4 regions of the Glutamicibacter sp. ZJUTW genome follow, and region 1 is predicted to be linked to each of the others. Evidence: riboswitches for the same ligand, from Rfam matches in the RefSeq annotation. Region 1 holds a riboswitch; each other region holds the start of a gene.
What was found. Region 1 has a riboswitch for S-adenosylmethionine ahead of F0M17_RS01230 (O-acetylhomoserine aminocarboxypropyltransferase/cysteine synthase family protein). Riboswitches for the same ligand answer to the same signal wherever they lie in the genome.

Region 2: it holds a riboswitch for S-adenosylmethionine, as region 1 does, so the genes downstream of both, F0M17_RS03595 (O-acetylhomoserine aminocarboxypropyltransferase/cysteine synthase family protein) here and F0M17_RS01230 (O-acetylhomoserine aminocarboxypropyltransferase/cysteine synthase family protein) in region 1, are expected to answer to the same signal.
Region 3: it holds a riboswitch for S-adenosylmethionine, as region 1 does, so the genes downstream of both, F0M17_RS03020 (hypothetical protein) here and F0M17_RS01230 (O-acetylhomoserine aminocarboxypropyltransferase/cysteine synthase family protein) in region 1, are expected to answer to the same signal.
Region 4: it holds a riboswitch for S-adenosylmethionine, as region 1 does, so the genes downstream of both, F0M17_RS15780 (acyl-CoA dehydrogenase family protein) here and F0M17_RS01230 (O-acetylhomoserine aminocarboxypropyltransferase/cysteine synthase family protein) in region 1, are expected to answer to the same signal.

Annotation. Positions count from the first base shown of each region.
Region 1 covers NZ_CP043624.1:249,492-251,681, reverse strand. The annotation lists gene F0M17_RS01235 (histidine phosphatase family protein) at 41-601, opposite strand; SAM riboswitch class I at 712-823, shown strand; gene F0M17_RS01230 (O-acetylhomoserine aminocarboxypropyltransferase/cysteine synthase family protein) at 922-2,190, shown strand, end outside.
Region 2 covers NZ_CP043624.1:749,604-751,793, reverse strand. The annotation lists gene F0M17_RS03595 (O-acetylhomoserine aminocarboxypropyltransferase/cysteine synthase family protein) at 1-950, opposite strand, end outside; SAM riboswitch class I at 1,038-1,128, opposite strand; gene F0M17_RS03590 (LysR family transcriptional regulator) at 1,361-2,190, opposite strand, start outside.
Region 3 covers NZ_CP043624.1:621,384-623,573, reverse strand. The annotation lists gene F0M17_RS03030 (cupin domain-containing protein) at 1-160, opposite strand, end outside; gene F0M17_RS03025 (DinB family protein) at 295-882, shown strand; SAM riboswitch class IV at 950-1,063, shown strand; gene F0M17_RS03020 (hypothetical protein) at 1,079-1,345, shown strand; gene F0M17_RS03015 (VIT1/CCC1 transporter family protein) at 1,400-2,190, shown strand, end outside.
Region 4 covers NZ_CP043624.1:3,360,099-3,362,288, reverse strand. The annotation lists gene F0M17_RS15790 (GntP family permease) at 1-116, shown strand, start outside; gene F0M17_RS15785 (SdpI family protein) at 224-580, opposite strand; SAM riboswitch class I at 797-887, shown strand; gene F0M17_RS15780 (acyl-CoA dehydrogenase family protein) at 942-2,174, shown strand.

The DNA of each region.
Region 1 (2,190 bases):
ATGAAAAATTTTTTCATTCACCCCGCTGCCGCACGGATTCCTAGAATGCCACCAAGTCGGATTCACCGGCGAGCTGCTCAAGCCGGGCCAAATCCACGTCGATAGTTTCGCCATTCTCCACGCCTTGGGCTTGTCTGGTTCCTGCCAAGGCGTCGCGAATGGTGCGCATGGTGGCCCCATGGCTCACAATCATGATCTTGCGTCCGGCATGCTTGCTGGCTAGGCCCAGCAGCGCTGGCACCGCGCGGATCAAGATGTGCGCACGCGGCTCAATCTGGTCTGCGGCGGCAGCCGATTCCTCGTCGCTGACCTCCGCCATGATCCGGCCCTCCAGCGGGCCGAAACCGCGTTCAATGAGTTCCGGAACTGCGTTGCCCGTTTCTGCCCCGATCTGCTGGGCAATCAGCACGGCAGTTTCCCGGGCACGCGCCAAAGGGGATGCCAGAATGAGCGAAAAGTCTTGGCCGATGAGCTTGCGCCCGACTTCGCGAGCTTGCTCGCGTCCGGTTTCGTTCAGCGGGATGTCGGTTTGCCCCTGCAGTCGGCCTGCAAGGTTCCAATCGGTCTGCCCGTGTCGAACCAGTGCCAGCGAAGTATCCATGACTCCAGCCTACCGGTGCCATAGATGTCGAAGAATCTCCGATCACAGGCCCGATACGCAACGTTACGACTCATAGTTGGGTCACGAACGGTCATGTTGCGAAGATTATTACACCATCCCGAGCGGCTGAGAGATCTGGTTCGATGACGCCGCAGCAACCTGCCACATCCGGTGGTTACGGTGCTACCGCCAGAAACGATGCAGCCGCTTACCCGTTGGAGAACGGCAGGAAGCGACATTGATTCCGGGATTCCTGCCTCGATCGCGGCCCGCCCTGCGGTGCACGCGAAACCCCAATCGACAAGGAGTCGTAAGCCACCATGGCAGATCACAAGTTTGGATTCCGCACCCGCGCCCTGCATGCCGGAGGCACCCCCGATGCCGAGCATGGCTCACGCGCAGTGCCCATCTACCAGACCACGTCGTTCGTGTTCAAGGACGCTGACGATGCGGCCAACCTCTTTGCCCTGCAGAAGTACGGCAACATCTACTCACGCATCGGCAACCCGACCGTGGCGGCCTTCGAAGAGCGCATGGCTTCGCTGGAAGGCGGCATCGGCGCGGTAGCCACCGGCTCGGGCATGGCCGCGGAATTCGTCACCTTCGCGGCGCTGACCCAAGCCGGCGACCACATTGTCGCCTCCTCGAAGCTCTACGGCGGCACCATCACCCAGCTGGATGTCTCGCTGCGCCGCTTCGGCGTGGACACCACCTTTATCGACTCCAACGATCCCGCGGACTTCGAAGCCGCAATCCAGGAGAACACCAAGGCCGTCTACACCGAGGTGGTGGCCAACCCGTCCGGCGACATCGCCGATCTGAAGGGCCTGGCCGAGGTGGCGCACCGCCACAACATCCCGCTGGTAGTGGACTCGACGCTCACTCCCCCATACATCCTTCGCCCCATCGAGCACGGCGCGGACATCGTGATCCACTCGGCCACCAAGTTCATCGGCGGGCACGGCACCACCCTGGGCGGCGTGGTCATCGAGTCGGGCAAGTTCAACTGGGGCAACGGCAAGTTCCCCACCATGACCGAGCCGGTAGCCAGCTACGGCAACGTCTCCTGGTGGGACAACTTCGGCGAATACGGCTTCTTGACCAAGCTGCGCAGCGAGCAGCTGCGCGACTTTGGTCCGTCGCTGCCGGCCCAGTCGGCATTCCAGCTGCTGCAGGGCCTGGAGACCCTGCCGCAGCGCATGGACAACCACCTGTCCAACGCCAAGCAGGTCGCCGCCTGGCTGGAATCCGATGAGCGCGTCACCTACGTGAACTACGCAGGCCTGGATTCCCACCCGCAGCACGAGCAGGCCAAGAAGCTGCTGCCCCTGGGCGTCGGCTCGGTCTTCAGCTTCGGCGTGAAGGGCGGACGCGAAGCCGGTGCCAAGTTCATCGAGGCGCTGCAACTGGCCAGCCACCTGGCCAACATCGGCGATGCCCGCACCCTGGTGCTGCACCCCGCCTCCACCACGCACCAGCAGCTGAGCGCCGAGCAGCTGGTCTCCGCTGGCGTGCCGGAAGACTTGATCCGCTTGTCCGTGGGCCTTGAAGACGTCGAGGACATCCTCTGGGATCTGGACCAGGCACTG
Region 2 (2,190 bases), 500 kb from region 1:
TCGGGGTGGTGGATGGCGGCAATGCCGGGATACTCGGCCAGCGCGTCGATCAGCCTGGTGACGCTGCGCTGCACGTGGGCCGCGCGCACCGGCAGGGTCTCGATGCCTGCAAGGATGCCCTGGGCGCTGGCCGGTGCGAGGGTCGGGCCCAGATCGTGCAGGAACTTGGAACGAACCAGCATCGCGTAGGCCGCCGGCCCGTGGCGTTCGAGCAGCGAAGTGCCATTCAGCCGCTCGCGCGGGGCGGCGATTTGCGGCCAGCGAGAGGAATCGGAGAAGTCGAAGGTTCCCGAGTCCACAACTACCCCGCCAAGCACCGAGCCGTGCCCGGCCAGCCCCTTGGTGGCCGAGTGCACCACGATGTCCGCGCCGAGTTCCAGCGGGCGCACATTCAGCGGGGTGGCCAGGGTGTTGTCCACCACCACCGGGATGTTGCGCTCGTGCGCGATGGCCGCAATGGCCGGGATATCGGCCACGGTACACAGCGGGTTGGAGACGGACTCCAGGAAGAACGCGCGGGTGTCTTCCTCGATGGCCGCAGCCCAAGCCAAAGGATCGGCCTGGTCGACAAAGCTGACGCGGATCCCGAAGTCCGCGAAGGTGTCGGTGAACAGGTCCACGGTGCCGCCGTAGAGCGAAGAGGAAGCCACGATGTGCTTGGGTCCCTGGGTCAGCGCCAGCAAGGACAACGCCACCGCGGACTGGCCGGTGGCGGTGGCTACCGCCTGGGCCCCGCCTTCCAGCGCGGCCACGCGCTGCTCGAGGATCGAGACGGTGGGATTGCCGGTGCGCGAGTAGGTGAAGCCGGCCTGGCGCAGCGCGAACTTCTCGATCGCTTCGGCATGCGACTGGAATTGGTAGGCTGCGGAATTGTGCAGTGGCGGCAGCATCGGGCGGAAGTCTCCGCTCGGGCGGTATCCTGCGTGGACCGCGTCGGTTCCTTGGCTCATAGCTCCTCCTCGATTCTCTGCGAGGGAGTGCACCGATTAGGCATCGTGCAAAGGCACGAAGCACAGCGCGAAAGCGCGTTCGGAACTGCTCCATCGTTCCTGGCATTAGCACCTTTCGGTTTCCCGATGGTTGCTGCGACGTCAACGAGCCAGATCTCTTAGTCGCTCTTGATGGTTTGTTGTTCTTCCATGGTTGGCCATGGGCTGCGAGGGGTGCAAGCGCTATCGGGCGGCCGGCTTCATACAAGGCCGCCAAGCTTCATATGTCGTGCACTTGTCATGATGACGCGGTGGCTAGCGCCACTTTATGACGCACCGAAATGAGAAAAACCCCGAGACTTTCACGGTTTTTCCGGAAGTTTATGACGATGGAGCAGCACTCGATGACCGAGAGTTACGCTGTTGGCGGCTCAGCCGAGCACTTCCACCCCGAAGCTGGCCACCACTGCGCGGACTTCTTGCAGGTAGCGCTGAGCCTGGTCGGTGAGCGGGATCGCGGCGTGATCGATCCAGCCGATCTCGATGCGCTCGTCGATGTCCAGCGGGATGGCAACGATGGATGGATCCAGCTCGTCGCTGATGATGCCGGTGGAGATCGTGTACCCGCCCAGGCCGATCATCAGGTTGAAGATGGTCGCACGGTCCGAGACCTGGATTTCCCGCTGACTGGAGCGCGTGGAGAGCACTTCCTCGGCGAAGTAGAACGAGTTGTTCGCGCCCTGGTCGAAGGTCAGCCGGGGCAGGTCTTCGAGGTCTTCGAGGGTGACCTGGTCATGGGTGGCCAGCGGGTTGCTGCGCGATACGAAGATATGCGGGTCGGCGAGGAACAGCGGGTGGAACACCAGGCGGGATTCGCGCAGCAGCTTGTCGATGACTTTCCGGTTGAAGTCGTTGCGGTAGAGGATCCCGATATCGCTGCGCAGGGTTCGCACGTCCTCGATGATTTCCTCGGTGCGCGTCTCGCGGAGCGAAAACTGGTACTCCTCGGCCCCGCTGGCCTGGACCATCCGGACAAAGGCATCCACCGCAAAGGAGTAGTGCTGGGTTGAGACACCCAGCAGTCGTCTTGCCGCCGGCCGGCCGAGGTAGCGGTGCTCCAGCAGTTCCACTTGCTCTAGGACCTGGCGGGCGTAGCCGAGGAATTCGGCGCCGTCGCTGGTCAGGGCAATGCCCCTGGCCGAGCGCATCAGCAAGGTGCGCCCCACCCGGGATTCGAGCTCCTTCATCGCCGCGGACATGC
Region 3 (2,190 bases), 370 kb from region 1:
GGCTGGTCAGGTCGCGCTCCACGCGCGAGAGGAAGCCCTTGGTCAACCCGGAGAGCTCGGCGACCTGGTCAATGGTCATCCGCTGGGTCTGCCGCACCCCGCGCAGCCGCGCACCGATGTTGATCGCAGCACCGGTTGGTTCAACGGGCAGGGTTTTCATCGTTTGGCTCCATCAACGTCGTGGGCGGCAGCTGCAGCCGCAAGCACTGGGTTTTCACGGCCTGCGGGCAAGTTTACCAATGGTAAACACGCGATGCCCTAGCACGGGCTCACCACGGCCACTAGACTCTGTCCATGGACAGCACCAAGGACAGGCTCTGCGGGTACCTGGGCGAGGCACGCGAGAATGCGATCTTCAAGGCCGAGGGCCTGGCCGAGCAGCTGGCCCGCACCCCGCTCACCCCTACCGGCACCCATATCCTGGGCGTGCTGCACCATCTGGTGATCAACGAATACGAGTATTTCGGCACCTGCCTGCAGCGCGAGGCCAACGACGCCTATGTCCGCGAGTTCATCTCGCCTCATGATCCCGACGCTGATTTCCTTCCGCCCGCGGACATGGACGGGCAGCAGCTGATCGGCCTGTACCGCAAGGCCATCGCCTTCGCGGACGAAGGCATCGCCGCCTTGGCCCTGGATTCTGCAGTGCACGTCCCGTGGTGGGGGCCGGCCGGGCATACCACCTTGGATCATCTGCTCATCCATGCCTTGGCCGAGACCTCCCGGCATGCAGGGCAGCTGGATATCATCCGCGAGCAGCTCGACGGCCGTGCCGGCTGGACCGCGACGCTGGATTTGCTGCCCGGCTACACCACGGCGCAGTGGGCTGAACACCGCCAGAAGCTGCAGCAGCTGGCCGATTCCCTGGCCCCGGAGAACTGACCGGAAGTCATATTACGCAGTACGGCTTCATCTGGCGCCGCATGCGGCGGTACGCTCGGAATTGTTGCTTCACGAGACGCGGCGCCAAGCTCCGACTGGCCGCGCACCAACCCCAAGTTCATGGGTGGTTCGGATGAAGAAGCGGTCCGCGCATCAACTGGTGCACGGGCAAGAGCTCGCCAGAGAGTTGATATCCATGGCTATCCCGATTCTTCCCATCATCGACCGCCAGACCGGCCAGGTGCAGTTCACCGCCGAGGGCCGCTGGTGCACCCGCTACGTTGCGGACCCGCTCCAGCTCGAACGCCTCATCGCGCGCTGCTCCCGCCGTCCGGCCTTCGACCCGGACACCTCAGAATTGCTGCTGGTGGTGCCGGCGGCCGGGAATCCGGCCGGCAGGCGCCATGCATTTAGCCTTGCCAAATTCCCAAGTTCAGGGGCGCTGGCTAAAGTGGAAAGCTGAGCCGATCCACGGGTTTCCATGGGAAACCCCACGTTCCAGGAGAGCCTTTTCGAGATGCCACAGCACCCAGTCGCCGAACCAACCAAAGCGCAGATCCAGCGATGGCGCAAGTATCTCGCCGATGAAGTCGCCGAGGGCGCCATCTACCGCGCCCTGGCGGAAAAGAAGTCCGGGCAGGAACGGCAAATCCTGCTGGGCCTGGCCGAAGCCGAAGCACGCCACGAATCCCACTGGCGCACGATGCTCGGCGAGCATGCCAAGGAAGTCCGCCCCTCGCTGCGCCGCACCATGCTGCGCTTCCTCGCCCTGCACTTCGGGTCGGTGTTCGTGCTGGCCATGGCCCAGCGCTCCGAAAGCAGCTCCCCCTACCGCCATGACAAGGACGCCACCGCGCAGATGGCTGCCGACGAGCAGGTCCACGAGGAAGTCGTCCGGGCCCTGGCCACGGCAGGACGCGCACGGCTGTCGGGCAACTTCCGCGCCGCGGTCTTCGGCGCCAACGACGGGCTGGTATCCAACCTGGCATTGATCATGGGCATCGGCGCCACCGGCGTTTCTTCGGCCTTCGTGCTGTTCTCCGGCATTGCCGGCTTGCTGGCCGGAGCGCTGTCCATGGCGGCCGGCGAATACGTTTCGGTGCGTTCCCAGCGCGAGCTGCTGACCGCCTCGCGGCCCACCCAGGTCACGCTGACCGCAGCCCCGAACCTGGATCTGGACGCCAACGAGCTGGTGCTGATCTACAAGGCCCGCGGCATGAGCGACGAGGACGCCGAGCACCGGGCCGCCGAACGCATGGGCCTGTTCACCTGCGACTGCAACCCTGATTTCTCGCTGAACCCGGAAGG
Region 4 (2,190 bases), 510 kb from region 1:
CGCAGCTCAGCCGCATTCCGGTGATTACCGCATACAAGACCTTGAGCGTGGCGACCGCCATTCAGGGTACCGCCGCCTTCCTGACGGTATTGCTCCTGGGAGCCGTGCTGCTGTAGCAGGACGCTGGCCCAGCAAGCAATGGATCGCACCATCTGCCGATGGCGCGATCCGTTGCTTTAAGGATGTGTCTGAAAGCGGTAGCCGAAGAGCGACGTCCTGCCCGCTAGATGCCTCGCGCGGCCTGGTTCGCTTTGGCAGCCGAGACCATCAGCAACACGATAATGGCCAGATAACCTGCGCCGGTCGTGGCGAAGGCGAAACCGAACTGGCCCAGCACGCAGAGGATCGCTGCACCGGACAACATGGCCCAGCCGGCCCAGGAAGCCGCGGCCACCAGCGGCGCAGCCCGCCGATGCCCTGCCAACCAGGCCTCGTTGCTGGCCAAGGTGTGGCGCGTCCTGATGCCGATGGCCGCATTGCGCGCGAGCTTTCCATCCCGGGCCATGGGTGCGAGGAGCGCTGCCACCAAAGTGATGGCCAGCAACCCGAACATGAAGGAGATGACGCTTGCTGGATCCACGTTCCACCTATCCTGCCTATTCGCCGTGAACAGCCATCCTATTCGGAAGCTGCGCAGTTCCCGAGTTCAAATTTCGTCATGCAAGTGTCATATGAAGGCCGCGCAGCCATCGATCAGGCAAGCAGGTGGCTCGAAGATGACGTATTTTGTCCTGCCGTTCCCTCGCATGACAGTGCCCTTCCGTGACTGCTGCCGGCAGTGGTTGACTCGGAGCACAACCCATCCAGAGCGGCTGAGAGACCTGGCTCCGCGACGCCGCAGCAAGCCTGCATCCCGCAGGTAGTGCTAACGCCAGGATCGATGGAATCGCAGGGACCCTGCGTCCTTCGGAACCTGCAACGCAAGGGAGAAGAAGATGACAGTGCAAGATACCGTACAAGACACCGGACTACGCCGAGTTCCCTACTATGGGAACGCCAGCGAAACCGAGCTGGAGCAGTGGCGCGAAGTTGCCCAGCAGGTGGCAGGCACGCTCGCACAAGACGCCCTGGAACGCGACCGCAAGAACCAGCAGCCATTCGCCGAGGTGCAGCTGCTGCGCGAAGCCGGCTTGCTGAACCTTTTGGTGCCTGCAGAATTCGGCGGAGCAGGAGCCCACTGGGAAACGGCATTCGACGTGGTCCGCATCCTGGCGGCGGCCGATGGATCCATCGCGCAGCTGCTGGCCTACCACTACATCAACCAGTCGGGCATTGCCTTCTATGCTCCGGCGGGGGCGCAAGGCAAGTGGTGGCAACGCACCGTGGAAGGCGGGTGGCTCTGGGGCGATTCGGTGAATCCGGTTGACCCGGATCTGACGCTGAGCGTCGAAGGGGATGGGTACCGGCTGAACGGGGCCAAGCGGTTCTCCACTGGTTCCGGTGTTGGCGAGGTCATCGTCATCAACGCGCTGGTCCAGGGCGGGGAATACGACGGGCAGATTCTCGCCTTCGTGCTGCCCCGCGACATCGAAGGACTGGAAATCGTTGACGACTGGGACTACCTGGGCCAGCGGCTCAGCGCATCCAACTCGCTGAAGTACCACAACGTCAGGCTTGAAGCCGAGGACTTGCTCGGATTCGTCACCGACGAACCGGTGTCCACCTTGCTCACCCCGGGCATCCAGCTGGCTTTCGCCAATTTCTACCTGGGCATTGCCGAAGGAGCGCTGGAGCGTGGCAAGCAGATCCTGCTGGGCCGCAAGAACGCCTGGCTGTTCTCGCAGGCCGACACCTACGCCCAGGATCCGATTTTCCAGCGGATCGTCGGGGAGCTCAAGGCCCGCACCGCCGCGGTGGCGGCGCTGACCGAGAAGCTCGGCCGGAAATTCGATGCCTTGCTGTCGAAGGCCGGAGACGTCACCCAGCCCGAGCGGGCCGCGCTGGCAGTGGAAATTGCCGAAGCCAAGGTGGTTTCCACCGAGGTGGGCGTCGAGGTGGCGAACCGGATCTTCGAGGTGACCGGATCATCCTCGACCGCGAGCTCGGTGGGCCTGGACCTGTATTGGCGCAATGTGCGCACCCACTCGCTGCATGACCCGGTGGACTACAAGAAGATCGAGGTCGGCGCGTACTTCCTGCGCGGAGAATCCCAGCCGCTCTCGCTCTACACCTAGAAATTCCCACGGATTG